3 regions of the Lysinibacillus sp. NPDC096212 genome follow, and region 2 is predicted to be linked to each of the others. Evidence: riboswitches for the same ligand, from Rfam matches in the RefSeq annotation. Region 2 holds a riboswitch; each other region holds the start of a gene.

What was found. A riboswitch is a leader RNA that binds a small molecule or an ion and turns the genes downstream of it on or off. The one in region 2 is predicted to bind cobalamin.
Region 1: another riboswitch for cobalamin. It lies ahead of metE (5-methyltetrahydropteroyltriglutamate--homocysteine S-methyltransferase); the one in region 2 lies ahead of ACIQ7T_RS12475 (ABC transporter substrate-binding protein).
Region 3: another riboswitch for cobalamin. It lies ahead of nikA (nickel ABC transporter substrate-binding protein); the one in region 2 lies ahead of ACIQ7T_RS12475 (ABC transporter substrate-binding protein).

What each region holds. Positions count from the first base shown of each region.
Region 1 covers NZ_JBIWFQ010000004.1:181,224-191,380, reverse strand. The annotation lists gene metE (5-methyltetrahydropteroyltriglutamate--homocysteine S-methyltransferase) at 1-1,442, opposite strand, end outside; cobalamin riboswitch at 1,629-1,807, opposite strand; gene ACIQ7T_RS05845 (TetR/AcrR family transcriptional regulator) at 2,013-2,588, shown strand; gene ACIQ7T_RS05840 (DUF5367 domain-containing protein) at 2,601-2,999, shown strand; gene ACIQ7T_RS05835 (VOC family protein) at 3,059-3,421, shown strand; gene ACIQ7T_RS05830 (C40 family peptidase) at 3,803-5,164, shown strand; gene ACIQ7T_RS05825 (UDP-N-acetylmuramoyl-tripeptide--D-alanyl-D-alanine ligase) at 5,220-6,608, opposite strand; gene ACIQ7T_RS05820 (UDP-N-acetylmuramoyl-tripeptide--D-alanyl-D-alanine ligase) at 6,741-8,135, opposite strand; gene ACIQ7T_RS05815 (ATP-grasp domain-containing protein) at 8,285-9,490, shown strand; gene ACIQ7T_RS05810 (YheC/YheD family protein) at 9,585-10,157, opposite strand, start outside.
Region 2 covers NZ_JBIWFQ010000011.1:16,588-26,744, forward strand. The annotation lists gene ACIQ7T_RS12465 (adenosylcobinamide amidohydrolase) at 1-649, opposite strand, end outside; gene ACIQ7T_RS12470 (FecCD family ABC transporter permease) at 646-1,647, opposite strand; gene ACIQ7T_RS12475 (ABC transporter substrate-binding protein) at 1,644-2,609, opposite strand; cobalamin riboswitch at 2,896-3,078, opposite strand; gene ACIQ7T_RS12480 (acyl-CoA dehydrogenase family protein) at 3,305-4,972, opposite strand; partial or broken gene ACIQ7T_RS12485 (class I adenylate-forming enzyme family protein) at 4,974-6,476, opposite strand; gene ACIQ7T_RS12490 (MerR family transcriptional regulator) at 6,469-6,858, opposite strand; gene argS (arginine--tRNA ligase) at 7,469-9,136, opposite strand; gene ACIQ7T_RS12500 (YwiB family protein) at 9,136-9,567, opposite strand; gene ACIQ7T_RS12505 (threonine ammonia-lyase) at 9,773-10,157, shown strand, end outside.
Region 3 covers NZ_JBIWFQ010000034.1:12,391-22,547, reverse strand. The annotation lists gene ACIQ7T_RS24140 (C40 family peptidase) at 1-245, shown strand, start outside; gene ACIQ7T_RS24135 (NUDIX hydrolase) at 606-1,034, opposite strand; gene ACIQ7T_RS24130 (ABC transporter ATP-binding protein) at 1,172-1,969, opposite strand; gene ACIQ7T_RS24125 (ABC transporter ATP-binding protein) at 1,982-2,755, opposite strand; gene ACIQ7T_RS24120 (ABC transporter permease subunit) at 2,766-3,566, opposite strand; gene nikB (nickel ABC transporter permease) at 3,568-4,521, opposite strand; gene nikA (nickel ABC transporter substrate-binding protein) at 4,593-6,206, opposite strand; cobalamin riboswitch at 6,357-6,550, opposite strand; gene ACIQ7T_RS24105 (hypothetical protein) at 6,716-7,015, opposite strand; gene ACIQ7T_RS24100 (alpha/beta fold hydrolase) at 7,400-8,245, opposite strand; gene ACIQ7T_RS24095 (VOC family protein) at 8,575-8,991, opposite strand; gene ACIQ7T_RS24090 (hypothetical protein) at 9,155-9,769, shown strand.

The DNA.
Region 1 (10,157 bases), on a different contig from region 2:
TCTAATTCCTCTTGAATAGTGATCCAACGTTTTGTCTCTTGTTCGACAAACGCTGCATAATCCTCATCAGATAGTTGTTTCTTTCGCCATGCACTTCGTGTACGTTTGACTTCGTCTGATTGCGGAAAGCTCCCAATTGTTGTAGTTGGGAACAGCGGTAATTGCAAGGCTTGTTGTTGAACCTTTTGACGTGTTTTAAATTCACTCTGGCGTTCAAAATCTTGTGCTGACACTGCTTTAATGGCTTGTTGAATACTTCTATTTTGACGAGCCGGGTGATTTTTCAACGCTTCAATCGCCTTCATACTTTCAGATGTTTTTTGATTTGAGGGGCTTCCTGTGCCTTGTAAGTATTTTGTTATTTCATTGATTTCAACTAATTTTTCATCTGCAAAAGAAAGGGCATTTTTTAGAACTGGATCGAGCTTTGTTTCGAGAGTAGTTGTAATTGGAACATGCTGTAAGTTACACGAAGATTGAATCCATATTTCTTTAGCACCACTTAGCTGTTCAATAGCTTTAATAGTTGAGCTAGCCTCTGCTAGATTGGAGCGCCAAATATCTCGTCCATTTATAATACCGGCCGCTAATACTTTATCTTGTGGGAAGCCAAATTGACGTAATGCCTCCATATTTTCGCCATAGCCATGCACAAAGTCTAACCCAATTCCTTGAACCGGAAGTGTCACAATTGACTCGTATGCCGATAATGACTCAAAATATGTTTGTAGCATAATGTTAACCTCGGGTACTGATGCAACTAATTGTCTATAAATTTCTTGAACAAGTTTAACCTCCGCTTCATCTAGTGTTGTGGCAAGAGCAGGCTCCTCTAATTGAATCCACTCTACACCAGCATCCACTAACTCCTTTAAGACCTGCGTATAAAGTGGTAGTAATGCTAAAATAAATGTAATCTGCGATAGTTTGTCATAGCCTTTTGTTAATTTACAAAATGTATATGGGCCAATCAATGTAGGTTTTGCTGTAATACCAAACGCTTCCTTAGCCTCTAAAAAGTCTGCCAATATTTTATTTTCTGTTAATTGCAAAGGTTGTCCCTCATATTCTGGCACAATATAATGATAGTTTGTATTAAACCATTTTGTCATTTCACTAGCCACGGCTTTTTTACTACCACGAGCTACCCCATAGTAAGTTTGTAAATCAACTTTGTCTCCCTGCCAATCAAAGCGCTTTGGAACTAAGCCAAACATCATTGCCGTATCCAACATTCTGTCATAGAGTGTGAAATCTCCGACAGTTATCATGTCTATGCCGAGACGAATCTGCTTGTTTATTCGAGCTAGGCGAATATCCTTTAAATGCTGTAAAAATTCATCCTCTGAAAGCTCCTTTTTCCAAAATGCCTCTAAAGCCTTTTTCCATTCACGATCTTCTCCGATATACGGATAACCAACTGTAGTACTTGTATACGTCATGTTTATCTCTCCTATCAATCAAAATAAAAAAAAAGCCACCCTCCTTTTTTTTGGAAAATGGCTGTCATTGCATATCAAAATTAGCTATCAAGAAACAATACGAAATTCTTTCAAAATATCGCATGATTTATTGTCGCACAGGGCCGATATGGTCACATCTCACCACCTATTTCCACGTAGGTATTTGGTGTGTACTAGATATTGGCAGGTCTCCTGGCTTCTCATCAACACGCCTCACAGCCTTCCCAGTTTCCCAGTGGCAATTGTGATTTGCTCCGATTTACAGTTGCGGGACAGCGTCGGATTTACACCGACTTCCCTTTTAAGCCAAACTTTCATTCGGCACCAACTCTTACACAATATTTAATTATGTTTTACTATAACATATATTTTTCTGAAAAGTAGATTTATTTTCAGATTTGTTTGATTCTTCATACTGCTATTATTCCGAACATATGGAATCATCGAAGACTAGCAGCCCCGCTACCAAAAAAACTTGTAAATAGTGGGATATTCTGTTATTTTATAGTTAGTTATCCAACTAACTAATAACAAAGGAGGTGTAAACAAATGGCAAAACCTACTGGTATTGAAAAGTCAGATTTATTAATGGCTGCCAAGCAAAGTTTAGTAGAAAAAGGGATTGAGAAATTCACCTTAAAGGCTGTTGCTGAGCAAGCTGGGGTGACACAAGGAACTATTTATTATCATTTCAAATCAAAAGAGCAAATCATTCTAGAAATTGTCCAAGACATCTGTGAAAATTCCTGGAATGAGATTCTGATGACTGATCGAGAAATGATTCAATCTGCACTTTTCTCTGCAAAAAGTCGATATGAAAATGATGCGTTTTATCATAAATTATTTTTCACCTTAATCGTTTTCGGCTTTACGAACCCAACTATTAGACAGCAAATTGGACAAATTTTAGCGGCTGAAAATGAACATTTATGTAACATTTTAAATAAATTATGGGATACATCACCAATTGATGGCGTGTCGATGGAAACTTGGAGCATTTTTTTCAACGCCCTTATTGATGGCTTAGCCTTACAAGTGATGATGAGGGACGATTTCGATGTAGATGTCTTCTATCAGCAATTAGAAAAAATCCTTCAGACATTGCATCGTCTAGAAAATAATTAGAGGAGGAAAACTATGCGATTCTTTTTATGCTGGGGTTTTGGGATTTGGCTTGTAGCAAGTGCCGTATTTCGATTTGTAGGGCACTACTTTTTTACCCTTGAAGAACCTTTCCTCATGATAGCTACTTACATTTTAGCTATTCCAATCGTTTGGATAGCGACAATACCTATTTATTCTTTGAAAAAGACAAAAGGTACAGAACGGTTACTGGCTGCTATTTGTATCGTATTACCTGGAATGCTCATCGATGCAGTCGTATTGTTAGTTTTCGACAATATTTTCCCGAATTTATCGGCTGACTTAGATCGATATTTCGCCTCATGGCTATTATGGGCTTACTCCCTAATTCTCATTACTGGTTTTACAAATGCTTCATTCGTGAAAAAGAATACTATTCATTCATCAAATTAAAGGATTTTACATTATTATCCTAGAAGTAAGTAATGATTAGAATTAAAGGAGGAGAAAAAATGATTATAGGCTTACATCACGTTCAAATAACAATACCAAAAGGTGAGGAAGAAAAAGGAAGACATTTTTACTGTCAAGTATTAGGACTAAAAGAAATTGAAAAGCCTGATTCGCTGAAAGGACGAGGTGGATTTTGGTTACAGGTCGGCAATAGAGCGGTACATGTAGGTACAGAGGATGGCTTTGATAGATTAACGACGAAGGCTCATATTGCCTATCAAGTTGAAAATATCGAACATTGGAAGAAGGTACTAGCCGAACATCATATAGAAATTTTCGACTCAGTTCCTATTCCTCATTTTGAACGCTTTGAATTTAGAGATCCATTCGGTAATAGAGTGGAGATGATTCAAGAATTCTAAAAGAAAACAGTTGAATAGAAATTATTTTCTATTCAACTGGCATGTCTTCCAACTTTTTAATTTTGCCGGGGTACTTTTACATTTTATCGCCCAACTTTTGAATTTTATCGACTAACTTTCACGTTTTATCACCCAACTTCTGAATTTTATCGACATCCTCCTTCTTTCGATACTAAAAAACACTTCAGCCAACTGAAACATTTGTAATACAACTGTAAATTAAGGCGATGAAGCCTTTTATATCAGGTGTTTACAGCAATTTCCCATCCACCGTGGTAACAATTACCTCAAAGAAGCCCTACTTTTTCATGCTACGATTAATTCCAGTGACAAACCAAATCAGGATTAATCCTAACAATAGCTTCAGGAGGAAATAACAACATGAATAAACGATTTTTATCAACAACATTAGCATTGACGATAGGTTTTAGCACAGTGGGGATGGTACAACCAACTGTTCAACCTATAGAAGTAGAGGCTGCAACAACAAATGCCCTGAATAACTCACAAGCAGTTAATACGAAAGCGGATCAACTAATTCAAGCTGGAAAAAGCTTAATTGGTAAGGCGACATATAGTAATACAGAATACAAGGCTACATATCCTTATAAATTCTCTTGCGCATCATTTATTATGTACATTTTCGAGAAAAATGGTGTTGACCTTGCAACTTATAATGAAGATTATATGATACAGCAAGGAACAGCTGTTAATAGAAATCAATTACAAAAAGGTGATTTACTATTCTTTAAGAGTAAAAAAACTGGGACAGACCCTGACCACGTTGGTATGTATATCGGGGACAATAAAATGATTCACATGGCTGATTCCCAACAGAATATTGTTATTTCTGATTTAAATAGTAAGCCATATTATACAGATAATTATGTAGGTGCCCGCAGAGTTTTACCTACATTACTCTCAGCTAATCCTGCAACAAAGGGCGATAAAATCGTTGAAAACGCTTATAACTATAAAGATAAAGTAACTATGGGTACAACAATTAGTGAGCAGAGTCTACGTTTTACCGGGCCTGGGTTTGTAGAATATGTTTATCGTAAGAGTGGCGTAAACCTTGGTACTACAACCTTAAAGGAACAAATGAATCTGGGATCGACGGTTTCACGTGCTAATTTAAAGAAAGGTGATTTAATTTTCTTTAATAGTGTCGCTGGCTCTCAAACACCTTCACTTGTAGCCATTTATGCTGGGGACCAACGAATAATGATTCCAAGTTCAAGTGGTATTACGACAAGAGTACTGTTCGTTGACTATTATAAAGAGCATTATATTACTGCAAAACGTGTTACGTCAGATAACTCAACTGCAGCTCCTGCTCCAAATCCAGCCCCTAGCACGCCTTCTACTTCTGCTGATAAAATCATCTCTACTGCCTCAAATTTGAGTAGTAAAGCAAAGTTTGGTTATTCGTATGACGAAAGCTCACTTACGTTTACGAGCGCAGGATTTACTTACTATGTTTTTAAACAGCATGGGATTGATTTAAAAGATAAATTAGCAAGTAGACAAGCATTAGTTGGGACTAAAGTGGAAAAAGCACAGTTACAAAAAGGAGATCTGATCTTCTTCTCTACTAACAATGGAGGAAAAGATATTACACAAACAGGCATCTATCTTGGTAATAATCAGTTTATTAGTATGACATCTAATAATGTTGTAAAACAAAGCCTAACTTCAACATGGGCAAATCAAAACTATGTAACAGCTCGTCGTGTTTTATAATATAAATACAAAGAAAAAGAAGTATTCTTCTATTGAGAATACTTCTTTTTCTAGCTTATTTTTTATTTTTTAACTGATTCGCAAATTCTATCATAGATTTGCTAGACATTGGACCTTTAATAAGTACAATGGTTTCATTATCGAGCTTATGCTTTAGTACATCTAAAACGCCTGTAACATCTTTAAACATATGAACATCTGCCTTGGTGCCTTCCTTCAACGCTTGATTCGCAATATTTTCTGCTCTATTGCCAATAGTAATAAGCGTATCAACATTTCTTTTCGCGACCATTGTGCCAATCTCTCGATGATATTTTTCTTCGAAATTTCCTAACCTCTTAATATCACCTAAAATAAGAATTACTTTCTTCCCTTTTCCTATAGTATCTAAAACCTTTAGTGCCGCTTCAACAGAAGTCGGGTTATTTGTCCAAGTATCATCTACGATAGTACATTCACCTATGCCCGTAGAAAATTCTAAGTGTCTTGCCATCGCTTTGAACGTTTTTAATTGCGAAATTGCGACAGCCATGGAAAGTCCCATTTCCTTTATGGCAGCTATAGCCGCTAATGCATTATATACCTGGTGTTCTCCGTATCCTGGAACAAATAAATTGTATTTGTTATTTGACACTTTTAGTACAAATTTCATGCCGCCTTTTGTGAATTGTATATTCGTAGCTTGATAATCTGCCTTTTCGTTGACGCCAAAGGTAATAATCTTTCCTCTAAATTTATTTAGGGGGATTTTTTTAATGTTTTCATCATCACCATTAATGATTAACGTGCCATCTTTTCTTATTCCTTCTACAATTTCTGCCTTTGCTTTGATATAACCATCAAGATTATTGCATCCATCTAAATGATGGACACCAATATTCGTAATAATACCAATCGTAGGCTGATAGATCATACATTGGTGTTTAATATTCCCTATATTCCCCAATCCTAATTCAAAGATAGCTGCTTTTGTATTCTGATCGATTCCAGTCAAGTACGGTAAGGATTGCCGTGGCTCATTTTTACTGCTGACAGATGCTTGAACATTCCATTCCTTACTAGCTATGTGTTTAATCATTTCTTTCGTTGTCGTTTTACCACATGTTCCGGTTAAAGCAACGACTGGTATTTGAAATAGATTTCTGTAATGCCCCATGAATTTCCAATAGGCATGCAAAATACTTTTGACGCGTATAACGGCCGTATTCTTCAGCGCATTTTTCAATTCCTCTGAAGATTTATCAGAAATGACTAGAGATGGTCCCTTTCGATCTATTTCTTGCCAGTTAATTTGATCACTTTTACTAACAAACATAAGTGTATGATTTTGAGTCAGATCATGTCGGTTATAATAAATTGCATGTTTAACAGACCAGTGTTCAGAACCGCTTAATAATTCTCCTTGTAATAATTTTCTTATATCGCTCACACTTATATGTTGCAAGTTAACTACGCCCCCTTTCTATAAAGTATATTTCTGAATAAATGAATATCATAGTTTATGCATTTCAAGCAATTGACTATAAATATGCTCATTCTAGTAAATGATGAAAAATAACATTTATTTAGGTGAAATCTATTCGGAAGTAGATGATTTTTTTATTTTTAAATCATCTGCCAACTTAGAAACTTCTTTACTATACATATCTCCTTTAATGAAAAGAACCGTATTTTCATCTACAATATCTTCTAACAATTTATAGACGCGTGTACTATTTTTAAAAATATACACAGGTGAACTCATTCCTGCCTCAATGGCATGAAGCGCCATAATACTTGCATGTTCCCCTATCGTAATAAGTACATCGACCCCAATTTCACTAATTAATTCTCCCGCTTGTTCGTGAATGATATATCCCCAAGACCCTAAATCTGTTATCGTCCCAATAACGGCAATCGTTTTCTTGCCTTCTCCGAGCGCTTTCAAAACTTTTAATCCTGCCTCCAAAGAAGTAGTCGTAATATTCCATGTATCATCTAGTAATATGGAATTATTAATGCCTTTAAATACCTGAAGCTGCTTATTCAATTTTCGGAATGATGGCAGTTGTTCAGCTGCTAAAGAAATCGGCAAACCCATTTCACAAATAGCTGCAATCGCAGTGAGCGCATTATATACTTGATGCTCGCCAAAACCTGGTACATAGATTTCATAGAGTTTCTTCTTGTGATGAACATTGAACAGCATACCATTTTTGTGGTAGCGAATATCTCTTGCTTGAAAATCACAGGATTCATGCTTACCTACTTTAATAATGCGTCCTTGAAACTTTGATAAATCTATTTTACTTGAGTTGCTATCATCAGCATTCAGGATTAAGGAGCCTGTAGGACTAATAATGTCCAACATTTCACCCTTTGCTTGGATATACCCCTCTAAAGTTTTACAATAATTTAAATGATGTGCTCCTATATTTGTAATAATCCCAATAGTCGGCTTGAAATATTGCCCCGCAAGTTTGATGTCCCCCGGTGAACCAACAGCTGTTTCATAAACGGCTGCGTCGGTATGATCATCAATATTCAGTAAATATTGCAAAGAAGCAGTTCTAGAATTACTACTAAGTGGCGTGGATGCTACATTTTTTTCTGCAGAAAGTATATGTTTGATCATTTCCTTCGTCGTCGATTTACCAGAAGTACCAGTAATGGCTACAACAGGGATATTAAATTGATTGCGATAAAAATTTACGAACTCCCAATAGGCCTCATCTGTATCTTCTACTTTAATGATAATTATTTGCTCAGGTAATTCATTTTGACTGTATAATCTATCGGTTACAACCACTATAGGATAAAGTGACTCATAATCTTTCCAGTTCACAATACGCTTATTTGTAAAAAGGGCGGTATTTGGTTTTTTCACTTGCTTCAGTCGATAAGCGCCATGTTGAATCAACACTTCCCCCGACCCTTGCACTAAATGGCCTGCAGTAATGACTGTTAAATTCTGCACCGTAAGAGGCTTCATATTATTTTCCCCTCCTTTCCACTCTAGTATATGTAGCTTCTTAAAAGTTGCTTGGATGTATGCGAGATACATAACTAGAGGAAATCTATTTCTTCGCATATATATATAGTTGATAAAGTATCTAACGAACAATAGAAGGAGTGATATACCTGAAAACAATAATATTTATCGGCACTAACAAATCCGGGTCAAGTCGTGAAGCAACAATAGCAGCAGAAAAATTAGGTTATTTTACAGTCCTTTTTACAAACAACGACAAGCAGTTACAGCAGAGAAAAGCCTACCCAGATATTCATAAAATGATTCTTATTGATACTTCGAATATAGAAGACATGAAAGAAGAAATTTATAATTTAACTAAAACTGGGTTAGAAATAAAATCTATTGTTAGTTTTGTCGATCCTTTTGTCCATATTGCCTCAATTTTATGTGATGAATTTTGTGTCAACTATACGTCTTCAACAGCTATTGAAATGATGGAGGATAAAGAAAAAACTAGAAACTTTTTAAAGAACCAACCTTATTCTCCTAAATTTTTTCTTCTCAAGCCAAATGAGTCCTTCTCTAATAACTTGGCATTTCCACTTATTGTGAAATCTCCAAAATCAACAGGCTCTAAAGATGTTTTGTTAGCAAACGACTCAGACCAACTGAAGAAACACCTGAGCCATCTGCGAAGCAAAAATCCTCGTGAAACCATAATGATTGAAGAATATATCGAAGGTCCGCAATATTTAGTAGAAGCACTTGTCTATAAACGGCAAGCTAATATCATCGGTATTATTGAACAAGAAATTACTCAAGGTAAACGTTTTATCATTACTGGTTATGGTGTTCTCGTTAAAGCTCCAAAAGAAATTCAAGCTGGTCTTGAGGAAGTTCTCCAATCTATTGTTACAGCGTTTAACATCGAAAATGGTGCACTGCATTTAGAGCTTCGTTTAACAAAGAATGGCTGGAAGCTTATTGAGATTAACCCACGAATCTCAGGGGGAGCAATGAATACTATGCTTCACGCCGCTTTTGGATTTAATTTAGTGGAAGAAACACTTAAATTATTTTTAGGTGAGCGCCCCGATATCAATCCAAAGCATCGAAAGTTTGTCTATACAAAATACGTCATTGTTGAAAGTAAAGGGATTTTAGAAAAAGTTATTGGAAGAAATAGAGCAACGAATTCACCAGGAGTTGTGGATGTATATGTGAAGCCGAAAAGAGGGACATTGTTGACCCCCCCTTTATCGATGGGACATCGTTATGCATATGTAATTGCGGAAGGCGCAACATTAGCGGAAGCTAAAAATAAAGCCATTAACGCCGCAAAAGAAATAAAGTTCATTCTAAAAGTATCTTAGATTTTGAAAATGCTCTCATACGATGATCTCTTTAGCAAAAAAATATCCCGAATAATTGTTTCCTTCAAAAGGTCAATTACTCGGGCTTTTTTATTTATTCTTGAAATTTTTGATCTAAAAATTTAACCGTATCAAACATATTCGTTTTACTAGCACCCTTTACTAAAATAGTGTCGTGAGGTTGTATCACTTTCTCTAAGAGTGCATGCAATTCATCCTTATTCAAGAAATGATAAACTTTAGAAGGATCCATCCCTATTGCCTTCGCTGCTGCTCCCATTTCCTCCGTTCTAAAACCATAAGTGATGAATAAATCTATGTCTTGCTCGTAAATGTATTCGCCCAATTTACGATATTCCTCTTCTCTCAAATCCCCTAATTCTCGCATTTGACCAATAATAGCAATTTTACGTTTCTTCGCTATATTTGTCAGAACATCAATAGCAGCACGTACGCCCTGCGGATGAGAGTGAACGGTATCATCAATAACCGTAATATCATCACGACAGTTATAAATCGTTAATCGTCTAGGTGGTTTTTTGAAATTTAGCCCTGCTTTAATATCTGCTGGACTAAACCCTAAATAATCTGCAACCGCAACTGCATTTAGCGCATTATAAACATGATGTTCTCCTAAAATTGGGATATACATGGCAATTTCCTGTCC
Region 2 (10,157 bases):
TCCGACCTTCCTCCATTAGTAATAATTCATCACAATAGAGGGAGGCTAAATTCATATCATGTAGTACCATAATAACGGTCAAACCACTTTCAATTGCTTCTTTTCGCACCATATCTAAAATTTGGCGTTGATGAGCAATATCTAGATGGTTCGTTGGTTCATCTAGCAGCAATATTTCCGCGGTTTGTGCAAGAGCTTGAGCTACAAATACCCTTTGCTGTTCACCGCCCGACAAAAATTCCAACGGTGTCTGTTCATAGCGTTTCACACCAGTTTGCATCATGGCATGTTGGACTGCTTGTTCATCGCGATCAGACCAGCTTGAAAAGAAGCCTGTTTGATGTGGATAACGCCCAAGTGATACTGCCTCCCGTACACTGTTTGAAAAGGCATTAGCATGTAATTGTGGAAGCACCGCCATTTTTTTTGCTAATGCACGAGCATTGTAAGAGCTACTATTTTTGCCATCTACTAATATAGTGCCTGCAGTTGCTGGTAGTATGCCACTTATTACTTTTAACAGTGTGGATTTCCCGCTACCATTCGGCCCTAAAATCCCTAGTATTTTGCCTTTTTCAACGGAAAAACTTATATCCTGGACGATCGGTACGTCTTCATAGCCGCCGGAAAGATGTTCAACAACAATCATGCCCGTACCCCCTTGCTTCTACGTTGCTTATAAAAAATATAGGAAAAAACGGGCGCCCCAATAAATGCAGTAATGACACCAATCGGTAGCTCTCTTGGCATAATAATTGTTCGTGCTATTAAATCACAAATAATCAGCAAAGTTGCCCCATTTAAAAATGATAATGGCAATAAATGACGGTGATCAGAACCCCAAACCATTCTCGTCATATGAGGAACAACTAAACCAACAAAGCCAATCGTTCCAGAAACAGCTACCGCAGCTCCCGTCAGCATGGATCCACCCACTAAAATAATATATTTACTGCGCTTAACATTGACACCTAAATGCTGCGCGCGTTCTTCTCCATATAACAGAACATTTAACTCGCGTCTTTGTGTCCAAAGCATAATTGAGCCAATTATGACAAACGGAATAATCATCTGAACATATGGCCAACCACGCATCGATACTGAGCCTAGCAACCATCCGATTACTTGGCGTAGCTCTTCACCAGACAATGCAATCATTAATGAAATCAAAGAACCTAAAAATGAACTAAATATAACCCCTGTTAAAATAAGAGTTTCCATTTTTAGCGAGCGGTCTACTATTCTAGCAAAGCCCATAACAGCTACCATCGTTAATATGGCACCTATCATACTAAAGGTCGGCAATGTAAAATGGCCTACTACAGGTATTGATATACTAAAAAAAATTGTCATAACTGCGCCAACTGATGCACCAGAGGAAACACCTAATGTATAAGGATCAGCCAAAGGATTTTTTAATAAGCCCTGAAAAGCTGCCCCTGCAATTGCAAGTGACGCCCCTACAAGCCCTGCCAGCAGGACTCGGGGTAATCGAATTTTCCATAAAATATTGGCGGCTGTTTCATCAGCCGCCTTATTCCACAACACTTCTAGTGGAATATGAACTGAGCCTATCGCCACACCACACCAGATGCTAATGGTTAGAAGCGTAATTGCTGTTACATAGGCTACAATTGTTTTACTCATTTAAACGCCTCAGGGTAGACAGCTTTTGCTAGTTCCTCAAGACCATCTGCTAATCGAGGACCTTGACGACTTATCATATTTTCATCTACTTGTACTATGGCTTTATTTTTTACGGCAGAGATTGTCTCAAAGCCTGCACGTTGTGGAATTTTCGTTAAAATTTCAGGTACATAATTATATGCCACAACAATGACATCTGGATTTTTCGCGATAATTTTTTCAGCATCGATTTGATACCAGTCATTTACATCTGCTGCCACATTTTCAGCATGAATCATTTCTAGCATTTCATTCATAAATGTACCTTTACCAGCTGTATAAATCTGTGGCTCATCAGACGATTCTACAAAGACTTTCTTTGGCTCAACACCGTCAAGTTTTGTTTCAACTTCTTTAACTTTTGCCTTCATATTTGCAACAATTTTTTTAGCTTCTTCTAGTTTTCCTGTTGCACGACCAAGCTGTTCAATCGTTGTGTAAGTTTCATTAAAGTTTTTTGCATCCGCTACAACAAATACTTTCACACCTACCGCCTCAAGCTGTTCAATGGCTCCTTTTGAATAACTCATACCTGACGCATGCGTAAAAACGATATCTGGCGATAAAGCAATAATTTTTTCAATATTATAATCCATACCGCCAACCTTTTCTTTTTTAGTAACCTCTGGTGGATAATCGTCATTATCGGTCACGCCAACTATTTCATTATTTAAGCCAAGGCTAAATAATATTTCTGTGTTACTCGGAATGAGTGAGACAATTTTTTCAGGAGGTGCCTCTAGCGTAATATCCTTGCCAGTAGCATCCTTTATCGTCATTGGGAATGTAGCTTGATCTACTTTCGCAGTCTCTTGTTGCTCAGAAGATGACGGCTTTTCATTTGTCGCCTCTTTAGTATTACATGCAGCAAGTAAGCCCATAGCTAAAAATGCTGATAACCCTATTTTCCAAATTTTCTTCATGTGAATCCTCCTTAGTCTATTTGTGCTTATAGTTTTTATTGTTTTTCTGATTGATCGATACATTTTAGTTTTTGATCGCCTAACATTGTGGGGTTATCGTCAACATTGCGAACTTCCAGCCAACATTTTGAGCTTATCGCCTAACATTGTGAATTTATCGCCCATGTTTTCAAATTTATCGACATTCATCTTCCAAAACAAATACCCCTCATCATAAAATAATGAGGGGGTCAAATTTGCACAAAAATACATATACAAAATCCACCATCCTATCCTCGTAGGCTACAACGTGTTTTCTATAAAGGCAGGTCTCCTGGCTCGTGCTCCATACGCTTTTTCAAGCCTTCCCGAAATTTTCAGTGGCGCAGATTGAAAAAACTCACACATACAGTGGCGGGACCGCATCGGAATTACACCGATTTCCCTTTTCACTTTACTTAAGTAAAGAACCTTTATAATATTCAGTTGATTGTATTATACATGAAAATGAAAGAAGTCGCCTCCATTCGAGACGACTTCAAAACAAATCAATTATGTCCGGCATACTCTGTGACTTCCGCCGGAGGCTTTTGGTCAAAAAGATGTTTTTGTGCGAAAGCGTAGCGACAGCAACACTCAGTCATTGCCACAGGACGTGGCGTTCTTAGATTGAGTTCCTCTATTTCATCTGGTGTTTGGACACCCGCTGAAACAAGTTATACTATATCTGAAAAATACTGTACCGTTTTCATTGGTGCACCCATTTCTCGTAATGCCCATGTATCCTCCAAATAAATATCTGCTAGCTTCTCATATTTGCCGCCGAATCTTTGTGCCCACTCGACTGCTACCACACTTTCATATAAATGCGCCATTTTCTCTGCGACCTTTTTTGCTTCAAACGTTTTTGTTGCATCATCTAAACGGCTAAATGTTTGCAAAGTTGATTCTAGTTTTGCTAATTGATCCATGACAATTTCAACTAATGGACTGGCAACTAGTTTTTCTAGACGTTCTTCCATGACACGAACAAACATTTCGTGCGCATGAAACTTATCAACTAAACGAATGAGCTCTAAAGCTAAAATATTCGCAGTCCCTTCCCACACAGTAAGTACCTGTGCATCTCTTAATAACCGAGGTGTAACAAAATCTTCAATATAGCCGTTTCCGCCATGTAATTCAATGGCTTCACTAGCATAATGTACAGCTTGCTCTGCCGTTTCTTTTTTCATGATAGCAATATACAAGCGGTTTAAAATAATGTCTTCTTTATTCCCCTGCCCACTAGTTACTTTATCGTAAAGCTGAATAAGATCAAAAACCGTGGCAACTTCTACATGAAGCTTGGCAGCGAATTTCCCTAGTGTATCCTGAATCATAGGATATTGCGTTAAAGGTTTACCAAAGGCATGACGATTTGTCACATAATGCTTCGCCTCTAAATATCCGCGGCGCATAATGCCGATAGAAGCAACCGCATTGCAAATTCTTGATAAATTAAGTGCCTCCAGCATATAATAAATTCCTTTATTCGGATCACCAACAACATATGCTAGCGCACCATCAAATTCCACCTCACCAGAAGGCACTGCTCTAACGCCAAGTTTATCCTTTAAACGCCTAATGCGTAGGTTATTAACTGTGCCATCCTCGTTTCGCCATGGAACGGCAAACAATGTTAAGCCCTTTGAGCCTACCTGAGCCCCTTCCATACGTGCCAATACCATGGTTACTCCACACATTCCTACATTAGATGCAAAATATTTTTCCCCATATAAACGATACTGCTTGCCGTCCTTTCTTGCCTCCACAACATTCGCCCCAACATCAGAGCCACCTTGACGCTCCGTTAAAAATGTAGCCCCTTCATATAGCTCTGTATCTCCTGTTGCACAAACATGTGGTAAAAAGCGCTCCTTCACTTCATCACTCGCATAATGATCAAGTAAATAAGCAGTAGCCATTGTTAAAGTAACAGGACAGTAAAAGCCTGGCTCAGCATGTGATAGTAAATAGCCCTGAGCAAAGCTATACACATAATTGCCCTTCCTACCTAATTGCGGAATATCCTTATGCACATAACCAACAATGCCGGTATTGTACGTCTCTTCAATTGTTCTTTTATAGCCATCATTGACCCAAATCTCTGACACTTCTTCACCATAGGCATTATACCTTTGTAATCGAGGTTCACCCTCTCTATCTGTATGTTTGGCTCTCACATCAATATCTCCAGCACAAAGCTCACCAAAATCTGTTAGCTCACGTGTGGCATATTCCACAAACTCTTTATCTAGCATCATTTCTAAAACTTTATGAAGTGTATCATTATCGTTAAAAAAGTTTGTTGTTTTCATATCTTCCTGCTGTAAAACTTTCATACTATCTCACCTCTTGTCCCTTCAAGGATTGTTTTAGTATTTTGCCTGATGCATTTCGTGGTAACGCTTCCACACGTTCAAAGATGCGTGGAATTTTATATTTAGCAAGATGCTCCTCCAAATAAGCTTTCAGTTCATCCTCGTCAATTTCCGTTTTAGCGGCATAAACGGCCTTCACCGTTTCTCCCCACTCCGGATGCGGTACACCTATTACTGCCACTTCAAAAATCCCCCCATAGCTCAACATACTATCTTCAATTTCTTTCGGATAAATATTCACACCGCCTGACAAAATGACATCCTTTTTACGATCGACAATCTAAATATAGCCGTCCTCATCTAAGCGAGCTAAGTCACCTGTTTTCAGCCAGCCATCTATAAATGCAGCCTTTGTTGCCATATCATCCTTGTAATAGCCCAGCATATTACCCTCACCGAATATCACAATTTCTCCTACTTCACCAACACTGACATCTTCTCCATTGTCGTTAATAATACGCAGCTCCGCCCCAAGTGGTGCACGCCTACCAACGCTCCCTGCCTTCGTTGCATGCTCTTCGCCAAACAATATTGAACCGTTTGGACCAGCCTCTGTTAGGCCATAAACACAAGTTAAGTTTTCTGTTCTGAAAGCTTCTTGTAAATGGCGGACTTCGTTTTGTGATAACGGCGCTCCACCATAAGACCACCATTTCATCGATGATAAATCAGCTGTTTGCAATCTTGGCATTTGAGCGGTTAACAAATACGCGACAGGTGCGCCGAAGAAATGCGTTGTCCGTTCCCGCTCGATTGAATCTATCAATAAATCAGGCGTAAATGTTGGCGTTAGCACATTTGTCGAGCCTACAAATACTCCTGCCATTAAAAATAAATGTAATGGGGCTGAATGCGTCAACGGCATCATAAGAAGAATCCGACTTTCTGGCTTTACTTCCATTTCTACTGCAATCATTTGCGCTACAGTTAAAATATTGCGATAGCTAAACAATACTCCCTTTGGTTTTCCCGTTGTACCCGAGGTATATAAAATCGTAGAAACATCATCTTCATTCAACTGGCAATCAATTGTTTGACTGCTTGCATGTTGAATAAGTGATTCATAGATTAGCCAATCAGCCTGCTCTTGACCTGTTTTGATTTTTAAAGGAACAACCGTGATGTTTTCAACTGCTGCAAAAATCGCCTCATGCACTAGAATAGCTTTAGCATCAGCATGCTGCGCTACATACTCAACCTCTTGCAGCGTAAATTTCGCATTTACTGGAACAACAATAGCTCCAATACGCTGAATAGCAAAATAGCTAACAACAAACTCTACAACATTTGGCATAAAAATGATCACTTTATCGCCTTGCCAGACCCCCTGCTCTAACAAAGCATGACTAAGACGTGTCACTTGCTCATCTAAATCACGATAAGTCACACGTCTGCCCTGACAAACAACAGCTTCACTCATAGGGTACTTTCGCGCATTACGTGCTAACAAATTCGAACTATTCATCATGCATCTCTCCCTTTAAAGTCGCTAATTTTTCTGTAAATATGCCTTGTAATTGCTGTAACTCCTTTTTCATCTGTACAAGCTCTGCAATTTTGCCATCAATTTCTTGCATTTTTTGCTCCCCATATTCGACCGTACGCTCCAACTGCTGAATGCCCGTGCGATCATAATCAAACAGCAATACCATTTCCTTGATCTCCTCAAGTGAAAAACCGTATCGCTTTCCTCGGAAAATAAGCTTAAGCTTCGCTAATTCTTTTTTTGAAAAGGTTCGCTGATTAGTAGATGATCGATTAGGATTAAGCAGCCCAAGTTCCTCATAATAACGAATGGTCCGTGTTGAAACATTAAACTGCTTAGCCACTTCTTGAATCGTCTTCAACATCATCTCCCCCTTCCGTTTTCCATCAGTATACCATTGACGCTAACGTAAACTACAACAAGATTTCTGAATTTTAGAGAAAATACTTACTTTAAGTAGCTGAATCGATTTATTTCGGGTGCTGTTTGTCAGTTTGGCTGTTGTATCCGTCGGGGCGGCTGTTCTTTCCGTCGTTTAGCGGGGCTTTCCGTCGCTTTGGCGATTCATTCCGTCACTTTGACTGTTCTATCCGTCACTTCTGCTTCTATCCGTCGATTCGTCTGTTGCTTCCGTCGCTCTGACGGGGCTTTCCGTCGCTTCGAAGGGCCTATCCGTCGGGTTGGCGAGTTTATCCGCCAAGTCCTTAATATTATGTAAAATTCTATACAAAGTTTTTCAACCCTGACTTTAGTTTTGTTAAATTGTGCAGCTTATGTTGGAATTCGCCGCTAAAAGTGTGAATTGCGCCGCTAACCAAAGGAGGAACGCCGCCAAAACCCGAAATTCCGCCGCTAACCAAGCAAGGAACGCCGCTAAAACCTGAAATTCCGCCGCTAACCACAAGATCAAATCCATTTCAACAGAAAAAACCCCCGGCACATTGTCGTGCCGGGGGCTAGAGAGACTAGTATTACATTTTTTCCGGTGCAGATACGCCGATTAAGCGTAATGCGTTGGCAATTGTTGTACGTACAGCAGTAATAAGGGCTAAGCGAGCTTCTGTTAGCTCTTTATTTGAAGCGTCTAATACTTTTTCAGCGTTATAGAAGCTGTGGAATGCAGCTGCTGTGTCTTGAATATAGTTGGCGATACGGTGTGGTGTACGGTGCTTCGCAGCATCTGCTACCACTTTCGGGAAGTCGCCCACTTTTTTCAGTAAATCAATTTCTTTTTCTGCAGTTAACAGAGTTAAATGATCTGTTGTTGCAGCAAAGCCTTGCTCATTCGCTGAGCGTAAAATTGAAGAAATACGTGCATGCGCATATTGTGCGTAATACACTGGGTTTTCGTTTGATTGAGATACGGCAAGGTCAAGGTCAAAGTCCATGTGAGAATCGCCGGCAGTTTTCACGAAGAAGTAACGTACTGCATCTAAGCCAACCTCTTCTACAAGCTCACGCATTGTAACAGCGTTCCCTGTACGTTTAGACATTTTGAATTTCTCACCGTTTTTATAAAGCTGAACCATTTGGATGATTTCCACTTCAAGCGTATCACGGTCGTAGCCAAGCGCTTGAATAGCAGCCTTCATACGTGGGATATAGCCGTGGTGGTCAGCTCCCCAAATATTAATTAATTTATCGAAGCCACGTACAATTTTATCCTCATGGTATGCGATATCTGGAGTTAGATATGTGAAAGAACCATCGTTTTTAATTAACACGCGGTCTTTATCGTCACCAAATGTTGTTGAACGGAACCAAGTAGCGCCCTCTTCTTCAAATACATGACCATTGGCTTTCAGTTTATCTAACGCTACTTCGATTTTGCCGTTTTCGTATAGTGAAGTTTCTGAATACCACACATTAAAGTTTACACGGAAGTTTGCAAGGTCTGTTTTTAACTTGTCTAATTCTAACGCTAAACCATGTTGACGGAAGAATGCAAAACGTTCTTCATCAGATTTTGCTAAAATTGTATCGCCATGCTCGCCTGCTAGTTTACCAGCGATTTCAATAATATCTTGACCGTGGTAGCCGTCCTCTGGCATTTCAGCATCCATTCCTAAAGCTTGCTTATAACGCGCTTCAAGTGAATAAGCTAAGTTATTAATTTGGTTACCCGCATCGTTAATGTAGTACTCACGAGATACATCGTAACCTGCCATATCTAATACGTTACATAATGAATCCCCTACAGAAGCTCCACGTGCGTGACCTAAATGAAGATCACCTGTTGGATTTGCAGATACGAATTCAACTTGAACTTTTTCACCCGCACCAGCATTAGAACGACCATAATCAGCACCTTGCTCAAGCACTGCTTTTACTACACCTGTTAAGAAATCTTTACGTACAGTAATATTCATGAAACCAGGGCCAGCAATATCGATTTTCTCAATATCAGTGCCTGCTGTGTCAAGATTTTCTAAAATAGCTTCTGCAACCGCACGAGGTGGTTTTTTTGCTAATTTCGTTAATTGCATAGCAATATTTGTTGCATAGTCTCCGTTTGCTTTATCCTTCGGTGTTTCAAGGTGAATATTTAATTCTGTGCCAGCCTCGACTAAGCCAGCTTTTTCAACAGCCTGCGCAATCGCTGCTTTAATGGCTTGTTGTACTTGTTCTACTGCGTTCATCATTGTACCTCCGTAAATGTAATATCTAATTTATAATTGCCAACGGATTGCCCACCCATTAGTAAATCGTACTGTACATGGAAATCTCCGCTTACTGCCTGTTTTGTATACGTCATTTTTTTTGTGTGGATGACGAGTGGCATTGAACCGAATTCACTTTCATAATGACCTATCTGTTGTTCAATTATGTTAAGTGGTAGTCGCATTTTTACTGCTCCAGTACGCATAATTAATGCCTGTTCATTGCCTAGCTTCATAGTTGTGCGGATGGTTTTATCCTCCTGCACCTCTTCATATTTCAAATACATGCTTCCTGCTTTTTCAAGTAGCTGCCCTGTCAGCCACATTTCATAACTTTCAGAATCACCATCAATCGGGCGAATCGTAGAATTGAGCTTAATGTTCACCTGCGATCTTGCTTCGTTCGCCATTATGGACGCTCCCTTTTAATGTTTTTACTATAACCTTTTTATTATAGGATGAATCCTCATATTTTTTCAAGGTAGAAGTAAGTATTCCATCCGATGTGGCAGTAATTTGTTCATTATTTAATGATTGACACAATTCACCTGCAAATCTACAGTTATATTAAATAATCAGAATACTCAATTACTTATATGAAATGAGGGTTGCTGTATGTTAACACTTGAACAAATTCATGCTGCTAAACGAAGAATTTCATCTTATATATATGAAACGCCTATTATTCGATTAAATGGGCTCGATCAATTTTTAGGATGTCACGTCTATATAAAAGCCGAGAATATGCAAAAAACAAACTCCTTTAAGCTTCGAGGGGCTCTCAATAAAATGCTTTCCATGCCGTTAGAACAATTACAAAAAGGCGTAGTCGCTGCATCCTCAGGTAATCATGGCAAAGGTGTTGCCTATGCTGCCAAGCTATTAAATAGTAAGGCGACAATTGTTCTACCAGATTCAGCTCCTACCATTAAGATTGATGGAATACGTGCCTTAGGTGCAGAGATTGTACAATGTAAGCTGGCAGAAAGACATGTACTAA
Region 3 (10,157 bases), on a different contig from region 2:
TCAATGCAGGTTCTCCTATAACACGTGGTCAATTATCGAAAGTTTTAGTGGAAGCATACCATTTAAAACAACAAGGAACAGCACTACAATTTGTTGATGTTCCAAGTACGCATTGGGCTTACAATTATGTAGCCATTCTCTCTTCCAATAAAATTACGATTGGTAAAGGTAACAATATGTTCGGGGTGGAAGACAATGTCACACTAGTACAATTAGATACCTTCCTTCAACGATTAGCCCAATAACTTCAATAAAAGGTGTTTCATCTATGGATGAGATGCCTTTTTTTTCGTTCTTTTGCTTCTGGGCAATATCATTCCACACTCCCCCATACTTCCAATCACTATATGTATAAAAAAGCCAATACTAATTGTACTGGCTTAAAAATTATTCAGGATTATTCATTGTAAATCAGTGTGTGCATTGAGATTTTTTTGTGTCATGTGTAACCTCACCACTCTACTTCTCAACCAATAGAAAATTTATTTTGAAAATAGATTGATCAAAATGGAGTTTCTTTTTTTATAAAGCTTGATTTTCCTTAATTGAACTATAACACCCAGTCACAATGTACAAGTAAGAAAGCTCTTAACTAATTTAATGATCTAAAGCAAATCGACTAATCCGTCTGGAACTAATTTTAATTTATTATCTGTAAAATCGCTAATTGGCTTCCAAAGCAATTTAAAGATTGCGCCATTATCTTCTTGTCCGAAAAAAGAAGGTTTTTCATAAAAGGACTTTTCAACAAATTCAGCATCATATACAAAAACTACTTCGTGTCCAAGGTCGCCGTTATATGTAAATATGTTTTCAATTGTACCTAAATAGTTTAAGTTCTTTATATTTGCCTCGATTTCTTCAAGTACTTCTCTCTTTATTGCATGAGAACTTGTCTCCCCATATTCAATTCCTCCGCCAATTGGCCGATAGTAATGATCTCCCTTTACTTCATCGAAGCCTTCAGAGACAAGTATTGAATCGCCTTTCCTAAATACACAAATAGCAATTGCTCGAATTTGACCTTTCTTCATCCTATACCTCCATTATCTTCAGTGATTTTGCAAGATTTTTCCTTATTATAACAAATGGATAGATAAATGTTATATAACTCCTTGCTTATTTTTGTTGGAATAGCTAAGTAATTCCAACTCAAGATTATTAAAATTTTTTATTTTTTTATCGTTCTTTCTCGAGGATGCGATGGCAAAATAGCATTGTATAGTTCTAGAGATACAGGGTGCTTGAATGCACCATCTTTCCCAATCTCCTCAACTAGCTGACCGTGCTGCATCACGAGGATTCGGTCTGACATAAAACGTGTTGCTTGTAAGTCATGAGAAATGAAAATGTAAGCAAGTTGCATGTCTTTTTGGAGAGTTTGTAGTAATTGTATAATATGCTTCTGCAAAATCATATCAAGACTACTAATGGCTTCATCCAATACAATCAATTTTGGATTTAAGGCAAGAGCTCTTGCAATGTTGACACGTTGCTGTTGCCCACCACTAAGTTGCGCAGGATATTTTTGAGCGATTGTTCTATCTAACTCCACGCAGTCTAGTAATTCCATTACTTTATGTTGTCTCTCTATTTTGCTGAAACGTTCGAAATTAAGGAGAGGTTCTTCTACTATCTCAAAAATCGTCTGCTTCGGATTAAATGAATGATAGCTATTTTGAAAGACAGCCTGTAAATCTCTACGTATTATTTTTTTGTGCTTACTTGTTGTTTCATAAAGATTAATTCCTTGAAATAGAACCTCACCTTTTGTTGGTCGTTCAATTCCTAAAATAATACGGCCTAATGTACTTTTGCCTGAACCACTTTGACCGACGATTCCTAAACATTCACCCTCCTGAAGTGAAAATGTTACATTTTGTAACACAGGAGCTTCCTGTCCTCGTTTGAACATGAATGGTTTGTGAGCATAATGCATCTCTATATTGTTCACTTCTAGCAGCGTCATATTTTTTCACCTCTAAAACATAATTCTTGATTGTAAAAGTTTTTTTGTATAAGGATGCTGAGGCGCATCAAAAAAATCATAGACATTCGTGTGCTCAATCATTTCACCTTGATACATCACGGCCACATCGTCAGCTAGTTCAGCAATAACACCTATATCATGTGTCACAAGAATAATAGCAGCCTCTGTTTCCGAACGAATACGATCAAATAATGTTAATACTTGTTTTTGATTGACTGTGTCAAGGGCTGTCGTTGGTTCATCTGCAATATATATAGAAGCTTGTATCGCCAATGACAAAGCAATCATCACTCGCTGTAACATTCCGCCACTTAATTGGAAAGGATAATAGCGCAAAAGCTTTTCTGGATTGGGTAAATTGACTTTATACATAGCATCAATGGCAATCTGTCTCATTTCTTTTTTAGTCATTACAAAGTGAGCTTTTAATGATTCCCGAAAATGACTTTCGATTGTTTGAATACGATCAAAAGCTGTAGACGGATTTTGCATAATCATAGACAGATGCCTTCCACGATACGCTCTCAATTTAGCGGCTGATACATTCAATAAATTTTCTTGTTGGTAGATGATTTGGCCTTGTGTGATCTGCGCCGAAGCTGGTAATGATTGCATGATGGCACGGCAAAGCATTGTCTTGCCACTACCACTTTCCCCTATAATCCCTAAGACACGCCCTTTATAGGCTGTCAAATTGATAGAGGTTACTATATTTTTCTCACCGATTTTTACCGTTAAGTCTTGCACTTCTAAAACTTTCTCCATAATTACCCCTTTACTGGCCAAGCTTCTTGAAACTACTTGCCAAATGATTCAATAATAGCACAACAAGGACGATGGCAAGTCCAGGATAAAGCATTAATTCAGGATATTGACGGATGTATTGTTTACCTTCATTCACCATCATTCCCCATTCAGGGATGGGGGCCTGCACGCCAAGTCCAATAAAGGAAAAGCCTGCAATTTCTAAAATAACCTTTCCTATATCTAATACGACTATTGTTACGATAGGTGGCAGTAAATTGGGGATATAATGGCGTTTGATTAATTTGATTCCAGAAGTGCCACTGATTCTTGCTGCTTGAATAAAATCTTTTTCGTTCAGCCCAATAAATAAACTTCTTATCAATCTTGAATAATAAATAAATTGCGTAAAAATAAGTGCGATTAACACATTTTTTAAGCTAGGACCTAATAAACCTAATAGTCCAAATGCAAGGACAAGTGTAGGAAAAGCTAATAAAATATCACATATTCGAATAAATAGGAAATCTATCAGGCCTCGTTTTAGCGCAACAAAAGCACCTAGTAAGATCGCTAAAAGAATGGCTACTATTTGAATGACGAGCGCTGATCCTATAGAATAGCGAATGCCTAAAAGCAATCGTGAAAAAACACATCTTCCTAAATGATCTGTACCTAATGGATAGTCCCATGTTGGACCTAAAAATTTCTTTGATATATCGACTGCTAAAGGGTCATGAGGCATTAAAATTGGCGCAAACAGTCCTAACAAGCCAATGACTAGCAGTATCGTTAGACTAAATAATCTGAGTTCTTTATGTAATAGGCTCACTTCAATCTCTCCTGTCCTTCATCATCAGATGAGGATCCAATAGACGATGCAATACATCTGTGCATAAATTTGCAAGCACATAAATGACAGCAATAATCAATACATAGCATTGTACAACTGGGTAATCCCTGTTAATAATGGATTCTATTAAATACCTCCCAAGTCCTGGCCAACTAAAAACCTGCTCTACAATTACTGCACCACCTAGTAAATTACCAAGCGTCATACCTAACACAGTAGATAGCGGGATAATAGCATTTCTCAAAACATGGCGTACGAGGATCACAGAGTTTTTTAATCCTCTTAGCTGTGCATATTGAACATAATGCTGTTGTAATTCCTCAATGATGGTTGTACGGATAAACTGAACGAACAGTCCAATTGTTGGTAAAGCTAATGCGAATGCAGGTAAAACCAGATGTGCTAGTGTGCCTTTTCCATTTGTCGGGAAGATCCCTAATTTCAAGCTAAATATATATAATAGTAAAAAACCTAACCAAAATGTTGGAATCGATACACTCATGATAGTCAATAGTCTAATGATTTTATCGATGATGGAATGCTTATATAATGCACTTATGATCCCTAATGGTATACTTAATCCTAAAATTAACACAAATGCAGCAACTGCTAATTCAATGGTAGCGGGTAATTTCGCGAAAAGTTCATGTGCTACTGGTAATTTACTAACAAAAGATGTACCAAAATCTAAATGCAAAACGCCTTTTATCCACAGTAAATATTGAATAAGAAAAGGTTTGTCTGTTCCAAGTTCTTCACGTAATGCTTGAATGGCTTCTGCTGTTGGTGCAACTCTTGCCAATCTAAGAATGACCTCAGCAGGTTCTACTGGAACGAAACGAATAAATACAAAAGTCAGGATGGATACGCCCAATAGTACAAACGGTAAAGTCAAAATTCTTTTTAAACAAAACATCCATGTCGATTCATACATGCTGTCACTTCCTAATCAATCCTATGATAAAGAGAGAGCTGTCTTTGATCGACATACTCTCTCTTTTACAGTTATTTTTCTTTATCCATTTGTGCAAATGGAATATCATATTCAGATGCACGTGGAGCAAAATCCTTCATATATTGCTGATAAATCACGCTATTTGTTTCGTAAGATATAGGATAGAATAGTGCTTGGTCATGGAACATTGTTAAAATATCCGTATAAAGTTGCACTCGCTCTTTTTCATCTGTACCTACTAATAATTGATGAATGTTATTATCGATTTCTTTGGCATTTGGTAAGCCTAATTTTGCTTCATAGACACCATTAGCGTTTGGTGTAGCTGATTCATTAGCAAAGCTATGTGGATCTGTTGGTGGTCCATTTGTACGCCAGAAATTAATATCAACTTGATCATCCATTAATTTTTGCAGACCTACCATCACATCTGCGCCTTCTAAATTCAATTGTACACCTATTTTTGCTAGTTCACCTTGCATTAGTTCTGCCATAGGTTTTTGAATCGCATCTGTCGCAATGTAGATTAAATCTAATGTTAGTGGCTGTCCGTTTTTAGAGCGAATTTTTTCACCCTTCTGTAGCGTCCATCCCGCTTCATCTAGCAATTGTTGCGCTTTTTTCGGATTATATAAAATTGGCGCTAAATCAATATTGGCATAAGGCACAGCATCCCAAAATAGTGTATTGGCCACTTTTTCAGTACCATGTGTAATACTGTCAACCATCTGTTCCTTATTGATTGCATATTGAATCGCTTGACGTACCTTTAATTCTGCTAACGGTCCTGATTGTGTATTAAACAGTAGTGCTCGCGTAGATAAAGGTTCAGACGTAGCAGTTTTATATTTCCCGCTATCTTTTAAAAACGTATAGTTATCTAAACTAATGATGCCACGACCATATATTAAATCTAATTCTTCATTTTCAAAGGCCAACGAAATAGATTCTGAATCAGGGATAATTTTTACTTTTATTTGTTCTACAAGAGGTTTTTCTCCCCAGTAGTTTTCGTTGCGACTAAATAAAGCATATTCATCCTTTTTGTAATCTGTTAATACCCATGGGCCTGTCCCAATTGGTGCTTTGATTGAATCTTTTGTCGCATCACCATTAGGGAATCCATTATCACCTAAAAAACGGAAAGGTCTTACGAAGGCAAGTTCGTTTAAGACAGGGTAATAGGGTTCATCCAATTGCAAACGAATTGTAAAGTCATCCACTTTCACAACCTCTTTAATATGATTAACCATGCCCATCCAAGAATGCATATCACGATTTGCTAAAACTGCATGAAAGTTACGAATCACATTGTCTGCATTAAAAGCCGTTCCGTCAGAATACTTGACATCTTTTCTTAAATGGAAAACATAAGAAGTTTTGTCCTTTGAGATGTCCCAACTTTCTGCTAGTTTCGGCGTAATTGTTCCGTCATCGTTATATTCAACCAATGATTCATAGACCATCGCTTGTGCTGTCATTTGATTTGGTAAATATGTATGGGGATTTAATGGACCTACATCTAATGGCCATCCAATCGTTATCATTTTTTCGTCAGTCTGTTGTTTCGTTGCTGTCTCTTCCTTTTCAGTGCTTGTACAGCCAGTAAGTAAACTGAACATCATAACAAGCATGAAAGGAAGTAAGTACTTTGTCAATCTCATTTTCTGTCTCCTATCTTTGTTTGTGGTGCACTAAATGAAGAATCTACAGAGTGAAAAAAGGCATAAAAAAAACCTTATTCCAAAAGAATAAGGACAGAATAACTTACTGTGAGTAAGCCCCCATCCATCTCCCTATCTTTCGTAGATCATCAATGAATCTCCTTACAAGCAGGCATTCTGGCTCATGAATCATGATTTTGCTTCACCTTCCCAAGTATTCACTCAGTGGTAATCTAAACAAAACTCCTCATTTACAGCTGCGGGACAGCATGGGATTTACACCCATTTTCCTTTTAATTGAATGAAAGCTTTTCTTCATTCAAACTTGTAATGATTGCTATGAAATTAGTATTAAACATAACATGCTCAAATGTTCTCGTCAATTTTATTTTCTGAATATAATAAAAACCTTATAGTAATGACTAACATAATAAGACCAGGAATCTTAGTCCTGGTCTTGTACAACATCGGTTGTGTAAATAAGAAAGTCTTATGGAACAGAAGATAAATCAAAGATGTTGTACACAGGACATGGCAACACCATCTGTGGAGAGCTTTGTAACGCTTCTCTTAAGTACATAAGAACCCCACTGCTTATCTGTGGGAGTAGTCAGAAAGATGTTGCGGATAAAGCCAGGCATCTTTTTTAATGATTCAATGCTCTTGGCTGACTTAAGACAGCTCAAATGATACGCCTGTTCATCAATACTTGCGTTGAAAAGGGGATGAGTAATATCTAGGATTGGCAATTGAATATCATGCTCGAAAACCGCATAAAGAATACGCTTATTTTGATTTACATTCTCCACTTTATCACCACTCTTTTTAACAATTTTTATTGGTGTTCAAGCAACAAATAGATAACCTTTATTTCGGAAATATTTTATCTTTTCCCCAATCTTCTTATAATTAAAGCATTCGTTAGTTGAAGTGCAATAACTTCACCATCTTTTTACAAAGAACGTATCCGATTATTGCTCTAACAAATAAAATATCGGTAGTAAAATCAATCCTAGTAGAAAAAGCACTGGAATCGCGGAAACAATTAAAGAAAAAATTCTCAACTTGCCCTTTTGGCTAAAAAATGCAGCTAGAAATGAGGCTACTATTAAAGAAATGACCACAACGTCCCCAATTTCCGAGGTTCCGTTCACTTCAATTGGTGTAATATTTTTTTGCAATCGCCACGTAGCTCAACATTTAGATACCCAGTTATGAATTTCATTAGCTACTTTTTTAGGGTTATCCCAATGAACCATATGATCAGTTTCTTCCATTGAAACAATGGTGACATTTTCTATATGCTGTTTTAATTTGTTGATTCCAGTTCTTCTAGCGTTTATTAACTCTTTGGGAAGAGTTGCGTGGATAAGAATCAATGGTGATTTTATGTATGGATAAGCTGTTGTAAAACTTTCTCTAAAAAATGCTTTAATAATAGATAATACAGTAAACTTTGAAGTAATAAGTTCATATTTTTCTCTTTTATTAAAAAGTGTTTGAACCATTTGTTCAATTTTTTCATTCCATCGGTCAGTATATTGTTGGTACTCCCCGATTACATCAGCCCAAGTGTCAAAAACCGAGGAATGCTCCATATAATTATTCCACCCATCATATACTTTAGAAAAGGTCATATCTTCTTGGAAATCTGGAAACGTATAGCCACCATCAAGTAAGATAACCCCTTTAATTTTTTTAGGGTACATTTTAGCATAGTGTAAAGCTATATCAGCTCCCCAAGAATGGCCCAAAATATAAAAGGGTTCTTTTAAGACTCGTTCGAATACATCGTTATACCATTTTGCAAGACTTGAAAATAGATAACCATCTTCATTTACAAAAGGAGATGTGCCTCCGTGACCTGGATTATCAAAAGATAATATATGAAAATCATCTTCTAGGTATTCTGCTAACTCAGAAAAGACTGCCCCACTATTTCCAAGTCCGTGTAAACAGACTATTGTGGGTTTAGTGTTCTTTCCTAATTCGTAATAATGGACATCCAACTCTTTAACACATAAACTAATATCCTTCATAATACCTCCTGTTTAGAATTAATTATATTTGTTTATTTCTACACATTATTACAATACCCCTTCTTCCACTAACCTCCCCCGTTAGCCATCTATGTAGCGCAAAAATCAGCATTTCACCACAGAAAATGAAAGATTATTACGTTCTTTCATGGGAGTTGTATAGCAACATTCTTTTAGAATACAGCCTTTACAATTGACTAATTTTATCATCAAAAGTTTTATATCTTGTTCCACTAAACAGACCGTTAGTTGAATAGCAACTATCTTTTTGAATGATTAAACATAAAGTCTAATCATTCTTCTTGTACTAAAGCACCTATTTTTGTCATTCAGTCCCATACAGACCAAGCAGCCTCGATATGATTACCTGATGGGTCGGTAAAGACAAAATATTTAGCATTTTCTCCACGCATCATAATCTCGGTAACTTCTATACCGTTAGCCTTTAATGATTGATGTGTATATTCAAGATCTGGACAATTCAACGTAAAAGTTTGATACAGGCGACCATCGCGTAAAAAATCTGCTGTTGTATGATCCTTTGTTTCTACAAGGAGTAATACAACATATCCTTCTGGCGGTGTTAATACTGCCACATAACCAATATCATCCTGAAATTTTGGTGCTTTAAGCTTAAATCCTAGCTTATTCTGGTACCATTCAATTGTTTCATCGATATTATTAGCTGGTAAATAGAGATAGCCAATTCTACTGAATAATGACTTTTGCTCTTCAGTAACTTCCAATTTCCTCACTCCTGATTAAAAAATTTAGGTTGGTTAATAGTATTCTATAAAATCCAGTATATCCCTTTTTGCCATGGGAATTGTTCGACAAATGTTTTTTACTAACGACGCAGAATATTTGAATAAGTTTTGGAAACAATACACCTAAAAAGGGCTTGAGAAAATGAAAAGAATTGTTTTTGTTGTCTTACTTTTATTAGTTCCAATTGATGCTGTTGAGATAGTATCTGCTAGTTCTCTACAATTAACAAAAGATACATTTGAAGCCGATGAACAGCAAGAATTATCAATAAAACAAGCGATTGAATTAGCCTATCCGCCTGCATTGAAATGGAATAAAAATGCTCAATTAAAAGATGCAATAAATATTGATTTAGATAAGCCTGGAAAGTCAATCGGAAGTAACGGCAAAAGAAAGCATTGGAATATTTTATTTGGAGTGCCAGAAACTAATAAGGCTTTTTTAGTAACCATTCATGACGGAAAAATAGATGATACAAATGATTTAACGAGTGATGGTACTTCTCCTTACCCTAAAAAAGAGTTTATACAAATGAAAGATATTAAGTATGATTCACCTGAATTGCTTCAAAAAGCCATAAAAATTGGCGGTATTTATCCAGGTAAAGATTGGGCTAAAGGCTATAATTTTATGCTTAGAAAAGATATAGAGAGAAATGTTACCCTTCTAATAGTGATAGGTTGGAATAGTGACCAAACAAAATTGGAAGCAGCGGGCTTTAATGCTTCCACAGGAGAATACATTAAACCTAATTAATTTCATTCTAAATTTTTTCGTTAACGCGGACACTAGCGAAATAAGAAGGATCGAAATCAATCTTTTTTTGTTCAAAGCATGACTTTTTATATGTAAAAAAATAAGACGTTTAAATTGAAAAATTACTCAAAATACAACAAACAAAGCCAACTTCTTTGCGTACAGGAAATTGGCTTTCGTTTTGTTGAAATTCACAAAATGTGGGATATATATATCATTTGGTTGGCGAGACCCCAAATGGTAACCCGCAATAATAAAATATGATTTGTTCACCTAATTGTTTATTTAAAATAATGATTGAATGTACATTCTCTGCTACCAGCACGTTCCATCGTTCACATCATGTTTTCACCATATTCAATAAGTCCACTGAAAGTCCACTTACCAA